DNA from 2 places in the Mesorhizobium sp. B2-3-11 genome. Region 1 is predicted to be linked to the other one. Evidence: predicted binding sites of a transcription regulator. Region 1 holds the regulator's gene; the other holds the start of a gene.
What was found. Region 1 encodes LexA, which represses DNA repair genes until DNA is damaged. Its sites were predicted from a motif close to TGTTCNNNNTGTGTTCNG; they were not measured.
Positions count from the first base shown of each region.

Region 2: parE (DNA topoisomerase IV subunit B) is a predicted target of LexA. The motif match lies at 1,923-1,940, and genes of this name have one in related genera.

Region 1 covers NZ_VFVS01000001.1:458,504-462,822, reverse strand. Annotated here, with positions in the region: gene FJ960_RS02465 (ComEC/Rec2 family competence protein) at 1-1,894, shown strand, start outside; gene lexA (transcriptional repressor LexA) at 1,888-2,631, opposite strand; gene FJ960_RS02455 (GntR family transcriptional regulator) at 3,039-3,812, opposite strand; gene FJ960_RS02450 (ABC transporter substrate-binding protein) at 3,965-4,319, shown strand, end outside.
Region 2 covers NZ_VFVS01000028.1:33,848-38,166, reverse strand. Annotated here, with positions in the region: gene FJ960_RS27440 (type II and III secretion system protein family protein) at 1-759, opposite strand, end outside; gene cpaB (Flp pilus assembly protein CpaB) at 850-1,773, opposite strand; gene parE (DNA topoisomerase IV subunit B) at 2,011-4,068, shown strand; gene FJ960_RS27425 (FUSC family protein) at 4,113-4,319, shown strand, end outside.

The DNA.
Region 1 (4,319 bases):
GGAGAGCGGCCGCATCCGGCTGACCATGGACGTGATTTCGACCGCCCGGCCGAAACTGCGCTACGCGCCTGAAAGGGTCCGGCTTTCGGCACGCAAGATACCGCCCGAAATGACCGCCGGCTCGCTTGTCACAGGCTATGCCAAACTGCTGCCGCCGACCGGCCCGGTGCGGCCGGACAGCTACGACTTCTCCTTCGACAGCTATTTCGCCGGCATCGGCGGCAGCGGCTTCTTTCTCGGCAATCCAACGGTCGTCTCCGCCGAAGCCGGTGAGATGCCGCTGCCGGCACGCGTGTTTTCAGGCATCGAAAATGCCCGCGAAGCCATCGCCGACCACATCAGGGGCAGCATTGGCGGCGCCGAAGGCGAGATCGCGGCGGCGCTGATCGTCGGCGTGCGGGCCGGCATTCCCGATGAAATCAACGAAGCGATGCGGCGCACCGGCATCTATCACATCATCTCGATTTCAGGTCTGCATATGGCGCTGGTGGCCGGCACCATCATGGGTCTGCTGCGCGGCGCCTTCGCGCTGTTTCCAGGGTTTTCCGCGCGCCGGCCGGTGAAGAAATACGCCGCCGCCGCCGCACTGTTTTCGATCGCCGCCTATCTCGTCATTTCGGGCGTCGTCGTCGCGGCCGAACGCAGCTTCATCATGCTGGCGGTGATGCTGATCGCCGTCTTGTTCGATCGCGCGGCGCTGACCATGCGCAATCTGGCGATCTCGGCGATCGCCGTTATCCTGGTTTCGCCGCACGAGGTCGTCGGCCCGAGTTTCCAGATGTCGTTCGCGGCAACCGCAGCCTTGGTTGGCGCCTATGCCGGCTGGGCCGACCACCATGCGGGAAAGACGAGGCCTCCGCCGCCAAAGCGATCCCTACCCGGGTTTCTGACGCGAAAATTCCTCTTGGCGACAGGTGGATTGGCCATGACGTCCATCATCGCCGGCAGCGCGACGGCACTGTTTGCCATCTGGCATTTCCAGCGGGTGTCGCCGCTCAGCCTGTTCGCCAATCTGGCCGTCATGCCGATCGTGTCGATCGTGATGTTCCTGGCCGTCGCTAGCGCGTTGCTGATGCCGTTCGGGTTGGATTGGCCGGCTCTCTACCTCATGGGCAAGGGCCTGACAGCGATGATCGCCATATCGGCGTGGATATCGGAGCGCTCTCCGGTCGATGGAGTCGGGCTGATTTCGCAGCAATCCGTGCTGCTGGTCACCGTCGCGTTGGTCATCGCGACGATGGCGACGACGTGGCTCCGGCTCACGGCGGTGCCATTCGCGCTTGCCGGTCTGTTGACTGTGTCGCACACGCGCGCGCCCGATGTGCTGATCTCGGAAGATGCGCGGCTGGTGGCTCTGTCGATCGGCAATGGCGAACTGGCCGTCAACCGGGAACGTCCGAACGAATTCGCAGCCGACAATTGGAAACGCGCTCTGATCTCCGAAACAATCGTCCTACCGGAAATGTTCGAGGAGACGGACGGGCAATTCGATCTTGCCACTCCCACCGACCTGCCGCTGGGATCGCCGTTCTATTGCCGCGAAGGCCTGTGCCTTGCCAGGCACCCTTCCGGCGCGATCATCGCCTATGTCGAGGATCGCAAGAACACCTGGAAGGCCTGCGCCTTCGCCGACCTGATCGTCGTCAATGACGCGACCGCCTATGACACCTGTCATAATCCGCTGGTTCTCGTCGTCACCAAACGCCAGCTCGCCCGCAAGGGGAGTGCCGCCGTTTTCTTCGATCCCCAATCGGCCACGACGCCGGCTGAGATCGAATTCGCCGTCGACGGACCATACCGGCCTTGGCACGAGCAGCGAAAATTCTCACGCGAGGCGAGGGGGCTGGCCCCCTATAAAAAGGCCGACAAGCCCGATGGCAAGCCAGTTCAGTAGCGCCTGATCAGCCCGACGAGCTTGCCCTGCACCTTGACCCGATCCGGTCCGAAGATGCGTGTTTCGTAGGCTGGATTGGCGGCTTCGAGCGCGATCGAGGCGCCCTTGCGACGGAACCGCTTCAGCGTTGCTTCCTCCTCGTCGACCAGCGCCACGATGATTTCGCCCGGACTTGCTGTATCGGCATTGCGGATGATGACCGTGTCGCCGTCGAAGATACCGGCCTCGATCATCGAGTCGCCCTTGACTTCCAGCGCATAGTGCTCGCCGCCCATGATCATGTCCGGCGGCACCGAAATCGAATGCGTCTGATGCTGGATAGCATCGATCGGCACACCGGCGGCGATACGACCCATGACCGGGATGGACACGGCTGAAACCGCATCATCGTCGTTGCCGGCCGCGGCCAGGCGGGAAGGCGCCGTCGCCGGCCTGATCTGGCGGCCGAGACTGCCTTGGCCAAGGCTGCCCTGGATGACGCTTGGCGAGAACTTCTTTGCCGCATTGAGGCCCGGCGCGATCGAGTCCGGCAGCCGCAGCACTTCCAGCGCGCGCGCCCGATTGGGTAGCCGGCGAATAAAGCCGCGTTCCTCCAGCGCCGTGATCAGGCGATGGATGCCCGATTTGGAGGCAAGATCGAGCGCTTCCTTCATTTCGTCGAAGGAGGGCGGTATCCCGCTTTCCTTGAGCCGTTCGTGGATGAACATCAGCAGTTCATGTTGCTTGCGTGTCAGCATGGCGGCCCCCAAGGCATTGAACGAAAGGTCTGACCAGAATCGAAAAAACAAACCCAGAACAAACACTATCCGTTCCAGTTGTGTTCCGCAACCGTTTAAAGTTTAATGAATTTGTTAACGCGTCTGAAGTTTTTTGCCGCGACAGCGGACTGAGGCCGATCCTTTCCACGATCGGCAGGCATTGAAATCGTTTTGGTTAATGGCCTGTGGCCTATCCACTGATGGGCCTTGGCATCAGTCTTTCGGGGGGCTCTTCGCGGGTGGATTGTACAATTTATGGATCCATTATTCGCGGAACGAAACGAAATCAAAACGCCAACGATTGGTAGCTTAGGGGCGGCGATGGACCCAGGCGTTTGGCCCACTCCGGCCAGCGCATGCCAATAGGCGTCGCGCAAGCATTGAAGTCACCCGGAACCCGCTTGCAAGCTGCCGGCGCGGGCGGCGTATTTGGTCGCGCCGCTGTCTTCGCTATGGACATAGACGTGCAGGGTATAGCCGATATGCGCCGTCATCAGCGCCTTGGCCCGCTCGACGTCACGATCGAGTGCAGCTTCCATGATCGCTGTATGGTGTTCGATCGCAATCGCTTCGCACAATGCCTCCATTGCCTCTTCATAACCGTCCTTCAGGCCAGCCGCGGCCCGCAATGTCGGCGCCAGGCCGAGAAAACGATGATGCCGTCGCAGCTGATCGGCGATGGTCGAGCGGAATCGCATGAGCCAATTGGAAGTCGCCGCGCTCAGCAGCGCCACATGGAAAGCTTCGTGGTTCTCGTCCCATTTATCGACGGCCGCATCCGAAGGATCGTCGACCGCGGTCTTGCAACGGGAGAGCCGGTAGTGGGCGGTGACAACGGCATCCTCCCACTCCTTGCCGCCTTTTTCCATCGATTCGAGGAACAGGGGTATCTCGACCACCATCCTGGCGCGTGCCAGGTCCTCCAGTTCGGCCCGCGATACCGGAGCGACGGTAAAACCACGATTGCTGATGGCGGTGACAAGGCGTTCGGCCTCTAGCCGCGACAAGGCTTCGCGCAACGGCGTCCAGCCAACACCATAGGTGCCGCGCAGCGCACTCAGCTTGAGCGGGGCCCCGGGCATGAGGCGCGTCGTCAGGATATCGCGCCGCAACAGCTGATAGGCTGCCTCCGTCTTTGTGGAGATCGTTTGATCCTGCATCGCGGTCCACCCATGGTCTGGCAAAGAAAATTATATATGATGTTGGGGCATGGCAAGAATTATATATAATGTTTGACACGGGCCGGCGGACTGACCATGATCGCCGCAGTAGCCGCGCTGGAAGCGGCGTCGATCAAATCTGGGAGGAAATGATGTTGAAGTCGAAATCCGCTTGGCTGTCGGGTTTGTTCTTGGCCGGCGCATTGGTGGTGAGCGCCGGCAGTGCCGCCGCCGATCAAATCCGCATCGGCATCGCCAATTTTGGCGAGCATCCGCAATTGAACGCCGCCATAGCCGGCTTCAAGAAGGCGCTGACAGACAACGGCTTCGTCGACGGCAAGGACGTCGTCTATACGGAGAGCCATACCAATTTCGATGCATCGCTGGTGCCGCAGATGATCGCAAAGCTGCAGGCCGAGCAGCCCAAGCTGATCTACACCATCACCACGCCGGTCTCCCAAATCGCCAAGAAAGCGCTCGCGGGCTCCGGCATTCCGATCGTCTTTG
Region 2 (4,319 bases), on a different contig from region 1:
TCGGGCAATCAGGTTCGGTTCGGCCAGCCTTCGGGCAAGGCCGCGCTCCTCCAACGCCTTGATGGCGATGTCGATCGAGACGCCATTGGACAGCAGCCGGCCAATGATCTCGCCAGTCCCCGCCGCCGGCACCGAGCCCGGATCGAGAGAGACATCGCGACCGCCGAAGCCGTAGGCGAAATTGGCGCTGTATTTCGCGCCCAGGTCCTGCCCGGCCTGGCGGTTGATCTCGACGAAGCGGACATTGAGCTGGACCTGCTGCGACGAGGAGATATTGACCGAATTGATCACCTCCTCATTGCCGGAGAAGCGGGTGGCGATCTTGTTGGCCTTTTCGGCGGCGACCGCGTCATCCGCCTCGCCCGACAGCACCACGCGGCCATTGGCCGAGCCGACCTTGATCTTGGCGTCCGGCACGCTGGCACGGATGGTGCTCGCCAATTGGTCGGTGTCGAGCGTCACTTCGATGTCTACGGTGCCGACGAGCTGCTTCTTCTCGTCGAACAGCGCAATGCCGGTGGTGCCGAGATTGTTGCCCAGCACATAGAAGGATTTGTCGGTCAGCGGGTTGACGTTGGCGATCTCCGGATCGCCGATGACGATCTGATAGAAGGCCGCGCTCGTCATGATCGTCTTGGGCTTGCCCTTCGCGACCTTGATCGAGGCATTCCTGGTCGACGAGACATAGACGATGTCGTTGTCCGCCCTGGCCGCGCCAACGAAGGCGAGCATGCCGCTCGCGGCCAGTGAAGCCGCCATGGCCAAGGCGCGCACGAAACGCAACAGATTCGTCATTCGATATAGGGTGTGCATCACCATGATCCCGTCCCGCCCGGTCCCCACCGGTCTTTACTTCTGGTCCCGCGAAGGGACTTGGTATTCCTCGGCCTGCGTGCCGCGCGTCACGATGACCGTCTTGAATTTCGGCTTCTCCGGCTCCTTGGCGATGGCATCGAATAAGGAGCCGGCGGCGGCCTGGGCATTGGAAGCCACGGATCCGCCGAAGGACGAGATGGTGGTGACGCCGTTCTTGCCGTCGCCGCCTTCGCTGGCGGAGCGCAGCGACAGCGACAGCGTGCCTACCGTGCGGGCAAGCGCCACTTTCTGCGCGCCTTCGGTCGTCACCTCGAGGGTCACGGAATTGGCCACCTGCGGCGTCGTCTGGCGCTCGTCGGCGCCCTGCCCGACGCTCAGCACCTTGGCGTCGGCAACGACGATCTCCGAGGTGATGGTCGAGCCGGCCGCGCCTTGCGCGTTCTTGGCGACTTCCTGGATTTCGCCGGCATCGCGGGTGAGCACGACATCGACCCGGTCGCCCGGCGTGACGAAGCCACCGACCCCAGCGATCTCGTCGGTGCGGATGGTGACCGCCCGCATTCCGGGCGTCAGCATATTGGACAGCGTCGCGCGACCGTTCGGTCCCGACAGCTTGGTGAGCAGCAACGGCTCATTGACCTCGATCGGCGACAGCACGACCCGGCCCCCTTCGCCGAGCAATCCATCGATGGTGGCAAAGGCCCCCTGCGGCAGGGACTCCTGCGGCCACGGAATTTCGCTGAGCTTGGCGCGGTCGAGCTCCATGCCATAACGCAACGGCGCATTGGCCACCACGATGGTCTTGAACTCTATTTTGGGTGCTGGAGCGGAGATCGACGCCGTTTTCTCCTGGGCATCGGCCTTGGCCTGGCTCTTGACCCAGAAATCCGCGGCAAAGATCGAGATCGCGCCGAAAACGGCGGCGATGCCGATCATCGTTATGGCCTTGCCCCTCACGCCGAAACCCCTGATGCCCGTCGTTTCTTGTTATGTTGGGCTCACGCTAGTCCGCATTGGTAAAGAATCGGGAATCTTGTGCGGTGGCATTCGACCGATTTCCGCCTGCTTGGTTATCGAATGGTTTTAGGGTAAGAGGGGTTAAATCCCCGAACGTAACAGGAACCTCCGTCGCCTGGCGCCGAAAAGCGTGGCAATATCGACGGGTGATTCGCAGCACCGGACCCTATGGTTGGCATGGACGACAACAACGATCTCTTCGGCAATGTGGGCAAGCAGCAGCAACCGGTTCGCACGCCGGCGCGCCCGGCCGACCCGCTGGTGCAAGCGGCCGCCAGGCGCCCGGCCGCTGCCAAGGATGGCAGCGAGGGGTACAGCGCCGCCGACATCGAGGTGCTCGAAGGCCTGGAGCCGGTGCGCCGGCGGCCGGGCATGTACATTGGCGGCACAGACGACAAGGCGATGCACCATCTGTTCGCCGAGGTCATCGACAATTCGATGGACGAAGCGGTTGCCGGCCACGCCACCTTCATCGATGTCGAGCTTTCAGCCGATGGTTATCTCACTGTCACCGACAATGGCCGCGGCATCCCGGTTGATCCACATCCGAAATTCAAGAAGCCCGCGCTCGAAGTGATCATGACGACGCTGCATTCGGGCGGCAAGTTCGATTCCAAGGTCTATGAGACATCAGGTGGCCTGCACGGCGTCGGCGTTTCCGTAGTCAACGCCCTGTCGGATCATCTCGAGGTCGAAGTCGCGCGCGGCCGCCAGCTTTATCGCCAACGCTTTTCACGTGGCATTCCGATAAGCGGTCTGGAGCACCTGGGCGAGGTGCACAACCGCCGCGGCACCAGGACGCGTTTCCACCCCGACGAGCAGATTTTCGGCAAAGGCGCGGCATTCGAGCCGGCGCGTCTCTACCGCATGACGCGTTCGAAGGCCTATCTGTTCGGCGGCGTCGAAATCCGCTGGACCTGCGATCCCTCCCTGATCAAGGAAAAGGATCAGACACCGGCCAAGGCGGAATTCCATTTCCCCGGCGGCCTCAAGGATTATCTGAAAGCGTCGCTCGGCGACGAATTCCAGGTGACGCGCGAAATCTTCGCCGGCAAGAGCGACAAGCAAGGCGGCCATGGCTCGCTCGAATGGGCGGTGACCTGGTTCGGCGGCGACGGCTTCATCAATTCCTACTGCAACACCATCCCGACCGGTGAAGGCGGCACCCACGAGGCCGGCTTCCGCAACGTGCTGACGCGCGGCCTGCGCGCCTATGCCGACCTCATCGGCAACAAACGCGCTTCGATCGTCACCTCGGAAGACGTCATGATCTCGGCCGCCGGCATGCTGTCGGTGTTCATCCGCGAGCCGGAATTCGTCGGCCAGACCAAGGACAGGCTGGCGACGATCGAAGCGATACGCATCGTCGAGACCGCGATCCGTGACCCGTTCGACCATTGGCTGGCCGACAATCCGCAGGAAGCCTCGAAGCTGCTCGACTGGGTGATCGCGCGCGCCGATGAGCGGGTGCGCCGCCGCCAGGAAAAAGAGGTGTCGCGCAAGAGCGCTGTGCGCAAGCTGCGCTTGCCGGGGAAGCTCGCCGATTGCACGCAGAACGCGGCGGCAGGTGCCGAACTCTTCATCGTCGAAGGCGATTCCGCGGGCGGCTCGGCAAAGCAGGCGCGCGACCGCGCCAGCCAGGCCGTCTTGCCGCTGCGCGGAAAAATCCTCAACGTCGCCAGCGCCGGCAATGACAAGCTGGCCGCCAACCAGCAGATATCGGACCTGATCCAGGCGCTCGGCTGCGGCACGCGGTCAAAGTACCGTGACGAGGATTTGCGCTATGACCGCGTGATCATCATGACCGACGCCGACGTCGACGGCGCCCACATCGCTTCGCTGCTGATCACCTTTTTCTACCAGGAGATGCCGGCGCTGGTACGCGGCGGCCATCTCTACTTGGCGGTGCCGCCGCTTTACTCGATCAGGCAAGGCGGCAAGGTCGCCTACGCCCGCGACGACGCGCACAAGGACGAGCTTCTGCGCACCGAATTCACCGGGCGCGGCAAGGTCGAGCTCGGCCGCTTCAAGGGCCTGGGCGAGATGATGGCTGCACAGCTCAAGGAAACCACTATGGACCCGAGAAAGCGCACGTTGCTCAGGGTCGATGTGAACGAAATCGATTCTGCCACCAAGGACAGGGTCGATGAGCTGATGGGCACCAAGCCCGAAGCTCGCTTCCGCTTCATCCAGGAACGCGCCGAATTCGCCGAGACGGAAGTGCTGGATATCTAGCCGCTGGCGAATTTAGCTTGCGTTCCTGACATGGAGACCAGCATGTGACCTGGGCGCGGCTGAAAACCTATTTCGAGACGAGCCTGGCCGGGCTGACGCAACCGACGCGCTCCGACTGGATTTTCGCCCTGCGCACCGTTCTAGCCGGCATGATCGCGCTTCTCGCCGCCTATGCGCTGAAGCTCGACCATCCGCAATGGGCGATGATGACGGTGTTCATCGTCGCCCAGCCGGTTGCCGGCATGGTGCTG